Regions from separate parts of the Salinivibrio sp. IB574 genome, predicted to be linked through region 2. Evidence: predicted binding sites of a transcription regulator. Region 2 holds the regulator's gene; each other region holds the start of a gene.
The links. Region 2 encodes CRP, which controls carbon source genes, mostly activating them, when cyclic AMP is high. Its sites were predicted from a motif close to TGTGANNNNNNTCACA; they were not measured.
Positions count from the first base shown of each region.

Region 1: BZJ17_RS05015 (CidA/LrgA family protein) is a predicted target of CRP. The motif match lies at 1,900-1,915, and genes of this name have one in related genera.
Region 3: BZJ17_RS01145 (CTP synthase) is a predicted target of CRP. The motif match lies at 1,721-1,736, and genes of this name have one in related genera.

Region 1 covers NZ_MUFN01000007.1:32,861-36,146, reverse strand. The annotation lists gene BZJ17_RS05025 (HipA domain-containing protein) at 1-1,243, opposite strand, end outside; gene BZJ17_RS05020 (helix-turn-helix transcriptional regulator) at 1,256-1,519, opposite strand; gene BZJ17_RS05015 (CidA/LrgA family protein) at 1,935-2,366, shown strand; gene BZJ17_RS05010 (LrgB family protein) at 2,373-3,083, shown strand; gene msrB (peptide-methionine (R)-S-oxide reductase MsrB) at 3,204-3,286, shown strand, end outside.
Region 2 covers NZ_MUFN01000025.1:50,888-54,173, forward strand. The annotation lists gene BZJ17_RS12760 (DUF1338 domain-containing protein) at 1-563, shown strand, start outside; gene BZJ17_RS12765 (hypothetical protein) at 615-1,481, opposite strand; gene crp (cAMP-activated global transcriptional regulator CRP) at 1,611-2,243, opposite strand; gene BZJ17_RS12775 (phosphoribulokinase) at 2,495-3,286, opposite strand, start outside.
Region 3 covers NZ_MUFN01000002.1:95,796-99,081, reverse strand. The annotation lists gene relA (GTP diphosphokinase) at 1-822, shown strand, start outside; gene mazG (nucleoside triphosphate pyrophosphohydrolase) at 871-1,680, shown strand; gene BZJ17_RS01145 (CTP synthase) at 1,821-3,286, shown strand, end outside.

The sequences.
Region 1 (3,286 bases), on a different contig from region 2:
CTTTCGGTAACATGAAGCAGTCTCTCATCAAGTCTCGCTCACCGCGTTTGATGCCTGCTTCTTTTGCCAAGCGCTCCCATTTCGACACGGCCTGGGCGACTTGACGATAAATCTTGTCAGCTGTTTTCACATCGAGTTGAAAGTACTCTGCCACCTCAAACGCTAGGTCAATATCTAAAGCATTATCTTTGTCGTCAATATTTAAGTGCAGACCGTGGGCATGTTGTGTTGAATTGATGTCGTAAGCGGGTGACAGTCGCCAACCTGTCGTGTCAAAAATAAAGCCATGATTACGTAGGTGATCGTCACTATTGGCAACCATGATATTAAACAGCATACGTCTCCAAAGCTGTGCCAAATCCGCCCGCGTATTAGAGCCGTTCTGGATAAGATATTCCGCTAACTCTAAATAGCTCGCTCCATCATCATTGCCATCGAAATATTCAAGCTGTGTCATTGCTGACGTAAAGTGCAGTCTCCTACCGTCATCGGTACGATCAAATCGTTTAGTCAGGAAAATATGGTGGTCTGAGCCAATGGCCTGCACCTTACATTCAGCCATATTGATCCCAGAGTCCAAGGCCATTTGGTACACTAAGTATTCCCACAGGCCAATATCATAATCGTCATACCGACTTGGAAACTTTGCCAGCCATAAAGTACCATCGACACCTCTTACAGAAGCTTTCGGCCTAGCTCCGCCCAACGATGACCCTGGCGAGATAAGCATATTCAACCATTTAAGGTAATCAGGATTATCAAAGTCAGGTTTGTCCTCGATGCCTTGCGCTGCACATTCTAGCTCCGCGAGTGAAGTCATAGCTGGAGCCGCCAGATCGTCATTGTCGTCAAGAAAATTGCCACCATGCTCGGTACAAAACCTTAAAGCGCCCATTCTAAACGAGTCATGAACACCGAGGAGATAGTCGGTTTCGTATAATGTGTTCGCTCTACGTCCCTCAATGCGGGCTATAACAGCTTCTCGACGTTGCATCAGCAAGCGCCCCCATCGATCAGGGCAAGAATCCAAGAATATCTTGAAGTTTTTGTCATCTTCAGCGTGCTGCTCGCCACTATATAAATGAAGGCAAGGATCGATTTGAGAAGCATACTTAGATTTAAGCCAGGTCTTGTCATAGCAAAAGCTGAAATGCTCTTTACCACGGATTCGCGATGCTCTCAGTGTCCCAATAAACAAGGGCGGCTCAGTTTCTATCCAATCGGCGTAGACAAAGATTTCCATTCGTTTGATGCCCTATCGTCTCGTTTTCAACAACTCGATATCTTGCAGCTTCCTACCAAGTTCATCATCGAGCGCGACTTTACCTAGATCGTCTAATAAACCGAGTACGGCGAGCACATTAACATAATGGCCTAACGACACTGTCGGATCGCCTTTTGTGATTTTTCGTAGCGTTGGTTTCGAGATCCCTGTGCGCTGATGCATTCTATCTTGACTGATCCCTCGACGTTTCATCGCCAATAAGATGTTTTCACCCAATTGATGCAATATTTTCATCTGCCGCGGGAACACAGTGGCACCACGCTTGGGCGGCGCTTCCTTATCATACTTCATCATAATGAAACTAAAACTTGATAAAAACTCAATATGTAAAAATATAGTTTCACATTAAAAAGAAATCAAAGACAATCTGCTAAGACTCGATTTGTCAAAGACAACATGACGGACTACCCATAAAAATGAAACTATAAATTATTTTTAAGGAGATATATGAAAACATAGTTTCACTTTTAGTACCAGGCATGTATGACGAAAAACTGATTCCTCACGGGACTAGGTCGTCGCTAACGCAGCTTTATCGCTCAACAAATCATGCCATTTTGGCATAGTTTAAATAAAAAAAAGTCACTTTATTCACTCTCTGCCAAGACGTAAACTATGAGCCATCTCACAGATTCTTGGCACGCCTTCGATGCAATTGATTAAAAACGCCTTACTTACCTTACTGCAAGTCTTTGTCTTAGCGGGCATTTGGTTTTTGTCTGATTGGTTGGTCACAACCTTTGCTATTCCACTACCAGCCAACCTCACCGGTATGTTGCTGTTGTTAGGCGCATTGATGTTGAAAATTGTCCGGGCTGATTGGTTACGTCGCGGGGCGGCGTGGCTGTTAGCCGAGATGTTGCTGTTTTTTGTGCCGGCAGTGGTGGCGGTGGTCAACTACCAAGATTTATTGCTGCAAGAAGGCGGTAAGATCATGGTTGTTCTGATTTTAAGTACCGCGATGGTGATTGCGTCAACCGCTTGGGTGGTCGATAAAGTGTATCGTTTTGAGGTTAAAATGGCGCGCCGCCGCAGTAACCATCACCACACGCATCATCCTGATTTAAAACCGGAGTGCTAAGCCATGATGTCTGCTTTACCTACTTGGCTTCATGCCTCGTTATTAAGCGTTACCTGCTTTTTAATGACCCTTGGCTTTTATTACATGAGCAAATGGCTGTATCGCCGTCATCCCTCGATTCTGGTAATGCCATTGTTGCTCGCGCCCTTGCTGATTGTCGCGGTAGTGGTTGGATTTAATATCCCGTATCAAGACTACATGGCGCAATCGTACTGGTTGCTGTGGCTGCTGGGCCCGGCGACTGTGGCGTTTGCGATCCCTGTGTATGATAACCGCGCGCTCATCCGCCGCCATTGGTTGTCACTATCGATTGGCGTCACAGTGTCTGTGCTGGTCGCAATTACTAGTACTGTGGTGCTAGCGCGGGTGTTTGAGCTGTCTGAACTGCTGCAACGCAGTTTGGCGATGCGCTCAATCACCACCCCTTTTGCCGTCGAAGCCACTAAAGCGATTGGCGGGCAAAGCGATCTCACTGCGCTGTTTGTGGTTCTCACTGGAGTGATTGGGATGGCGATTGGTGAAAGTATTCTGACCGTGATTTCGATTCGCTCGCGCTTAGGACGCGGCGCAAGTTTGGGCGCATCAGCACACGGAGCCGGCACCGCTAAAGCCTATCAGATAGGCCATGCCGAAGGGGTGGTGTCGAGTGTGGTAATGATGATTGCGGGCATGGTCACTGTGTTGCTTGCCCCTGTGTTAGGTCAGCTGCTTTGGTAGGTGATCGCTAAGGGCTTTTCTGCGCTACGTTATCTGTAACAACAGAAAAGTGGGAGAGGATGAAAGTTTCTGCTTGGTGCGCAGGTCTTGATCCTCACCAACCCTAATAACGAGGCGATCATGAAACAGCACAAATCAATGTGGCGAGTTATCGCGTTCACAGCGTTCAGTTTGCTATCGATAGCAAGTTATGCAGCGGTGAA
Region 2 (3,286 bases):
TCAACGCACGTCACTACGAGCATCCCGATCCCTTGATGCCGAAAGTGTTTATTAGTGAATTGATGGTGGGCCAATGCTCGACAACATTGCAATCTATCGTGCGCGACTTAGTGGCGAACGTGGATGATGATGCGCTGAAAGGGAGCGATTTTCTTCATCAAGGACGTTTGTGGGAGTTGGATTGGCAAACCTACAAGACGTTAGCGGATGAAAGTGAATATGCAGCTTGGGTGGCAGCGCATGGCTATGGGGCGAACCACTTTACTGTCAGTGTGAATCAGCTGAATAACCATGATAACTGTCAAGCGGTCAACGATACCTTGCGCCAAAATGGGTTTACCATTAATGAATCTGGCGGGGAGGTCAAAGGGGATGCATCAGTCTTTTTGGAGCAATCCTCGACGATGGCTGATCGCGTGCCGGTGCAGTTTAGCGATGCACGCCATGATATTCCGGGTGGTTTCTACGAGTTTGCGAAACGGTATCCGCTTCCGGACGGTGAACTTTATCAAGGTTTTGTCGCCGCCTCGGCTGATAAAATCTTTGAAAGTACGCATCAATAGTGGCGAGAGAAGAAAAGGAGAGCGATGCTCTCCTTTTTTGGTTGGCGGTGTTTAGCGACTTTCAATATCGAGCCAGAATTTATCGTCAATTGCCTGAGTCTCATTACTCAGATGTGGGTTGTCGACCCGAATAAACGTGCGCTCACCAATATTGGCTTTCTCAAAGGTCTCTTTTACCAGAGGGGCATTCTCAAAAAATTCGATGAAGGATCCGTCTTGATAGGCGGCCGCAAACGCATCGTTGAGCATGGTCGCTACCTCTGGGTTTTGGGGCGATACAAACAAGAACATTGGGAAGCGGTAGATCAGCATTAAGTGCGGATCAACCAACAGATTTGTATATTGAGGTCGCTCTGCCAGCTCGCTAAAAGGTTCGATAAGCGCACGCGGGAAGAGGTCGGCCCGTCCGGTATCGACGCCTTTAAAGATATTCTCAAAGCTTGAGATTTCTCGAACCCGAAATCCCGCCGACTGCAAGACCTTCACATCCGCCCAGCCTTGCCCTTGGATCATGGTCAGATTATTGAGCCCTGCTTGGTCACTGATTTGTGCAAGCTTGGGTTCGGTGGCTTGATTGGTAATGAACAAGCGATGGCCTAATAGACCCCGAAAGACTGGATAACGGATGGGAAGTAACTCTGACTCAAGGGTACGGTCGGCCCCGAGCCAATCTACCGTCAGTCGTCCTTGTTTCAGCATTTCCACTTTACGAGACTGAGAGCCAATTTGGCCTTGAAAGGCCTGTAAAGTGACAGACTCACCCGATTTTTCCGCTAAAAACTCAATCAAGTCGATAGCGTATAAATCGAGGGCAGAGCCAGCCCGTGGTTCTGGATGGACAATGGTGATATTCGCCGCAGCAGTTGAAGAAACCGCCGCGAGTAGCAATGCAGCAAGGGTTTGACGTAAGCTTCTCATAAACGACATCCTGTTAATCAGTTGTTAGATTGGTCGTTTTTGAAGTGTAGAACTTAGGTAATGAGTTTCCAGTCAATAAAAATAAAAAAACCGACGCAAAAGCGCCGGTTTTGTCGCAACACGCGAGGATTAGCGTGTGCCGTAAACCACAATGGTTTTACCGTGAGCTGAGATAAGGTTCTGCTCTTCCAGCATTTTAAGGATACGCCCAACCGTCTCACGCGAACAGCCAACAATCTGACCAATCTCTTGACGTGTGATCTTGATTTGCATGCCATCAGGGTGAGTCATGGCGTCAGGTTGCTTCGCCAAGTTCAGTAGGGTTTGCGCAATGCGGCCGGTCACGTCCAGGAAGGCAAGGTCTCCCACTTTCTGGCTGGTCACTTGCAGGCGACGCGCCATCTGAGAGGATAGACGCATCAAAATGTCTGGGTTAACTTGGATCAGCTGGCGGAATTTCTTGAATGAAATTTCTGCCACTTCGCAAGGTGATTTCGCACGTACCCATGCGGTGCGCTCTTGGTCCTCTTCGAACAGACCAAGTTCGCCGATGAAGTCACCTTGGTTAAGGTAAGACAGGATCATCTCCTTGCCTTCTTCATCTTTGATTAGTACGGCCACAGAACCTTTCACGATGTAGTACAAGGTCTCCGCCTTTTCCCCTGCATGGATCAGAGTACTTTTGGACGGGTACTTGTGAATATGACAATGTGAAAGGAACCACTCGAGTGTAGGGTCTGTTTGAGGTTTTCCTGGAACCATATAACTTATTTCCTCTGCATGTGTTGCCCGGCAACGACGTCCTGTCTTTGTCTGAATGGAAACCCATCAGTCCAATGCACAGAATACGAGGTCTTGGCGCAGGCTACAAGCTCACTGTATGTTAACAAGAGTGTATCTTTTTTCTATCTGGATTTCTTGATTTTGATCTAAGCCAACCGCCTAAAAATTCGGCAAAAATGTGGCTAAGATCACGACCTGAGAAGTAATACACGTTAAGTGCGCTACGGCGGTTAACCTATCTTGCCTTTCTCAATCAACTGTTGGATCAAGGGGCGAATAATCAGCTCCATTGCAAATCCCATTTTACCGCCGGGCACGACCAGCGTGTTGTGCCGAGACATAAACGCGCCACTGATCATTTGCAGTAAGTAAGGAAAATCGACGTTCTTCATACCACGAAAGCGGATCACGACAAAGCTTTCGTCGAGTGACGGGATCCCTTTTGCATTCAGCGGGTTGGAAGTGTCTACGGTCGGGACTCGTTGGAAGTTAATATGCGTGCGAGAAAACTGCGGCGTAATGTAGTGCAAATAATCATCCATGGAGCGCACGATCGAGTCCGTGACGGCCTCGCGGGAATGGCCGCGGTCGCGCGTATCGCGGACAAACTTTTGAATCCACTCCAAGTTAACGATAGGCACCATGCCGATCAGTAAATCAACATGCTGGGCGACATTGACGTCACCATCCACCACCCCGCCATGCAAGCCTTCATAAAATAATACGTCGGTATTTTCAGGCAGATCTTGCCAGGGAGTGAAGGTGCCCGGCATTTGGTTATAAGGCACGGCTTCATCAAAGGTGTGTAGATAACGACGGTATTTACCTGTGCCTTGTTCGCCATATTCTTTAAAAAATTGCTCAAGGCGTGGGAAGTCGTTGGCCGTGGGGCCAAAGTAGCTAATATGACGACCTTGTTCACGGGCTTTACGGATCTCAACATCCATTTCTGGCCGCGTGAAGCGGTGAAAGCTATCGCCCTCTAACCAAGAGGCTTTGATGTTCATCATATTGAACATCTT
Region 3 (3,286 bases), on a different contig from region 2:
CCCAACCCCTCACGTGACTGGTTGAACCCAAGCTTAGGCTTTGTGAATTCGAGCCGAGCGCGGGCAAAAATCAATGCTTGGTTCCGCAAACAAGACAGAGATAAAAACATTGCCGCGGGTAAAGAAATTCTCGATACCGAACTACAAAAAATTGGCGGTGCCAGTAAAGATGCGAGTTTGGCGCTCAAGCGCTTCAATGTGAATTCACTGGAAGAGCTGTACGCGGGGGTCGGAAGTGGCGATCTGCGCATCAATCAGGTGGTTAATCACATTAACAGCCTGATCAACAAGCCAAGCTTGGAAGAAGAAGAGCAACAGTTGCTGGAAAAACTTCAGCAAAGTGAACAAAAAACCGTAGGTGGAAAAACCCATCGTGATGCGGTGGTGGTTGAAGGGGTTGATAACCTGATGACCCACCTCGCGCGTTGCTGTCAGCCGCTGCCAGGTGATGACATTATGGGCTTTGTGACCCAAGGACGCGGAATCTCAGTACACCGTGCGGATTGTGAGCAACTGAACGAACTTCGTCACCATGCGCCGGAGCGAATCATCGCCACCGTATGGGGGAAAGGGCATGTCGGGCAATACCATGTGCGCATTCGCTTATCCGCCAATGAACGGACCGGATTAGTCAAAGACATTAATACCGTGCTCAGCAATGAAAAAGTCCGCGTTGCGGGCATGCAAAGCCGCGTCGATTACAAAAAGCAGATGTCTATCATGGACTTTGATTTAGAGATTTCCGATCTCGACACGCTTAGCCGAATTGTAAACCGGCTGGAGCAGGTCAAGGATGTGGTAGAAGCCAAACGACTCAGATAAACATCACGCCCTGTTATCGACAGGGCGTTTTTTTAAGGATAACGAAGTATGGCGTCGATTGACGATTTACTGACTATCATGGCGACCTTGCGCGACCCACAACAGGGGTGCGACTGGGATAAAGCCCAAACTTTTGCCTCCATCGTGCCTCACACGCTCGAAGAAGCCTATGAAGTGGCCGATGCCATTGAGCGTGAGCACTGGTCGGACCTAAAAGATGAATTAGGCGATTTACTCTTTCAAATAGTGTTCTACAGTCAATTGGGACACGAGCAAAATCGTTTTGATTTTGACGCCGTCGTGGGGGCGATTTGTGACAAACTCACCCGTCGTCACCCGCATGTCTTTGGTCCTAAAGACAGTCAAGGTGAGCCGCTGCACGGCCCGGATTGGGAAGGGATTAAAGCGCAGGAGCGTGCCGACAAAGCGGCGTCAGAGCAACCCACTAGCGTGTTAGACGGCGTTACGTTAGGGCTTCCCGCACTGGTGCGCGCACACAAACTGCAAAAACGTTGTGCGCGAGTGGGGTTTGATTGGGATGCGGTGGCGCCGGTGCTCGATAAAGTACGCGAAGAAATTGCCGAGGTTGAGCAAGAACTGGCAATCACGCCGGTAGACCCCGCGCGGGTGGAAGAAGAAATCGGCGATTTATTGTTTTCGGTGGTAAACCTGGCACGCCACGTCGGCACGGATGCGGAATCCGCGTTGCGTAACGCGAATCAAAAATTCGAACGGCGTTTCCGTCAAGTTGAAACTCAATTACGCAATGATGAAAAAAATATTCAAGAATGTCAGTTAGATGAACTGGAATCGGCCTGGCAACAGGTCAAAAAGCAGGAAAAAAGCAACACGCTGTAAGTTTCATCATTGATTTGCGACAAATAAAAACAGTATGGTGTGTGATAGTTTTCACGTTGTGGGAGTGAGTGGGGTCTGGTATCATGACTTCCCGTCCAGATTTCCATTAATTTCCTCTAAATCCAACTCTCAGGTTTAGCATGACGACGAATTACATTTTTGTTACGGGCGGTGTTGTATCCTCCCTCGGTAAGGGTATTGCTGCAGCCTCATTGGCAGCCATTCTTGAAGCGCGTGGCCTCAACGTCACCATCATGAAACTCGACCCTTATATCAACGTGGATCCAGGGACAATGAGCCCTACCCAGCACGGGGAAGTATTCGTCACGGAAGACGGCGCTGAGACCGACCTTGACCTCGGTCACTACGAGCGCTTTATCCGCACCAAAATGACCAAGCGTAATAACTTTACCTCTGGTCGCGTATACGCGGATGTTCTGCGCAAAGAGCGCCGCGGAGATTACCTGGGAGCGACCATTCAGGTGATTCCACACATCACTAACTCGATCAAAGACCGCATCATCGCCGGTGGTGAAGGTCACGACGTGGTGATCGTGGAAATTGGCGGCACTGTCGGTGATATTGAATCACTGCCATTCCTTGAAGCGATTCGCCAACTGACCGTGGAAGTCGGTCGTGAGCGTGCGATGTTTATGCACCTTACCTTGGTGCCATACTTGGCTGCGGCGGGTGAAGTGAAAACCAAGCCGACCCAGCACTCGGTAAAAGAGCTTCTATCGATTGGTATCCAGCCGGATGTCCTTGTTTGCCGTAGTGAGCGTCCAATTCCAGCCAATGAGCGTGCAAAAATTGCACTGTTCTGTAACGTACCAGAGAAAGCGGTTATCACCATGAAGGATGTGGATTCAATCTACAAAATTCCTTCATTGATTCGCTCTCAAGGGCTGGACGACTTGGTTTGTCAGCGCTTTGGCATCCAAGCGCCGGAGGCCGACCTGTCTGAATGGGAACAAGTCATTTATGAAGAAGCCAATCCAATGGGTGAAGTCACCATTGGTATGGTAGGTAAGTACATCGAACTGCCTGACGCGTATAAATCAGTCAACGAAGCGTTGAAGCATGGCGGATTGAAAAATCGTCTGACCGTCAACATCAAGTATGTTGACTCACAAGATCTCGAAACCCGCGGCACTGAGCTGCTCGACGGTTTAGATGCGATCTTGGTTCCGGGCGGTTTTGGTGATCGCGGCGTCGAAGGCAAAATCCTTGCCGCACAATATGCGCGTGAAAACAAAGTGCCGTATCTTGGCATTTGTTTAGGCATGCAAGTGGCGTTAATTGAATACGCCCGTAATGTTGCTGGGATGGAAGGAGCTAACTCCACCGAATTCAGCAAAGACAGCAAATACCCAGTGGTGGGATTGATCACCGAGTGGGTCGATGAAGAAGGTAACGTGGAAGAGCGTAGCGAATCCTCTGATTTAGGTGGCACTATGCGTCTAGGCGCACAGCTTTGCCACCTGTCTGAAGGGTCTAAAGCGCATCAGCTATATGGCAACACTCAAATCCACGAGCGCCATCGTCATCGCTACGAAGTGAATAACTTGCTGCGTCCACAATTGGAAAAAACCGGTCTACTTGTATC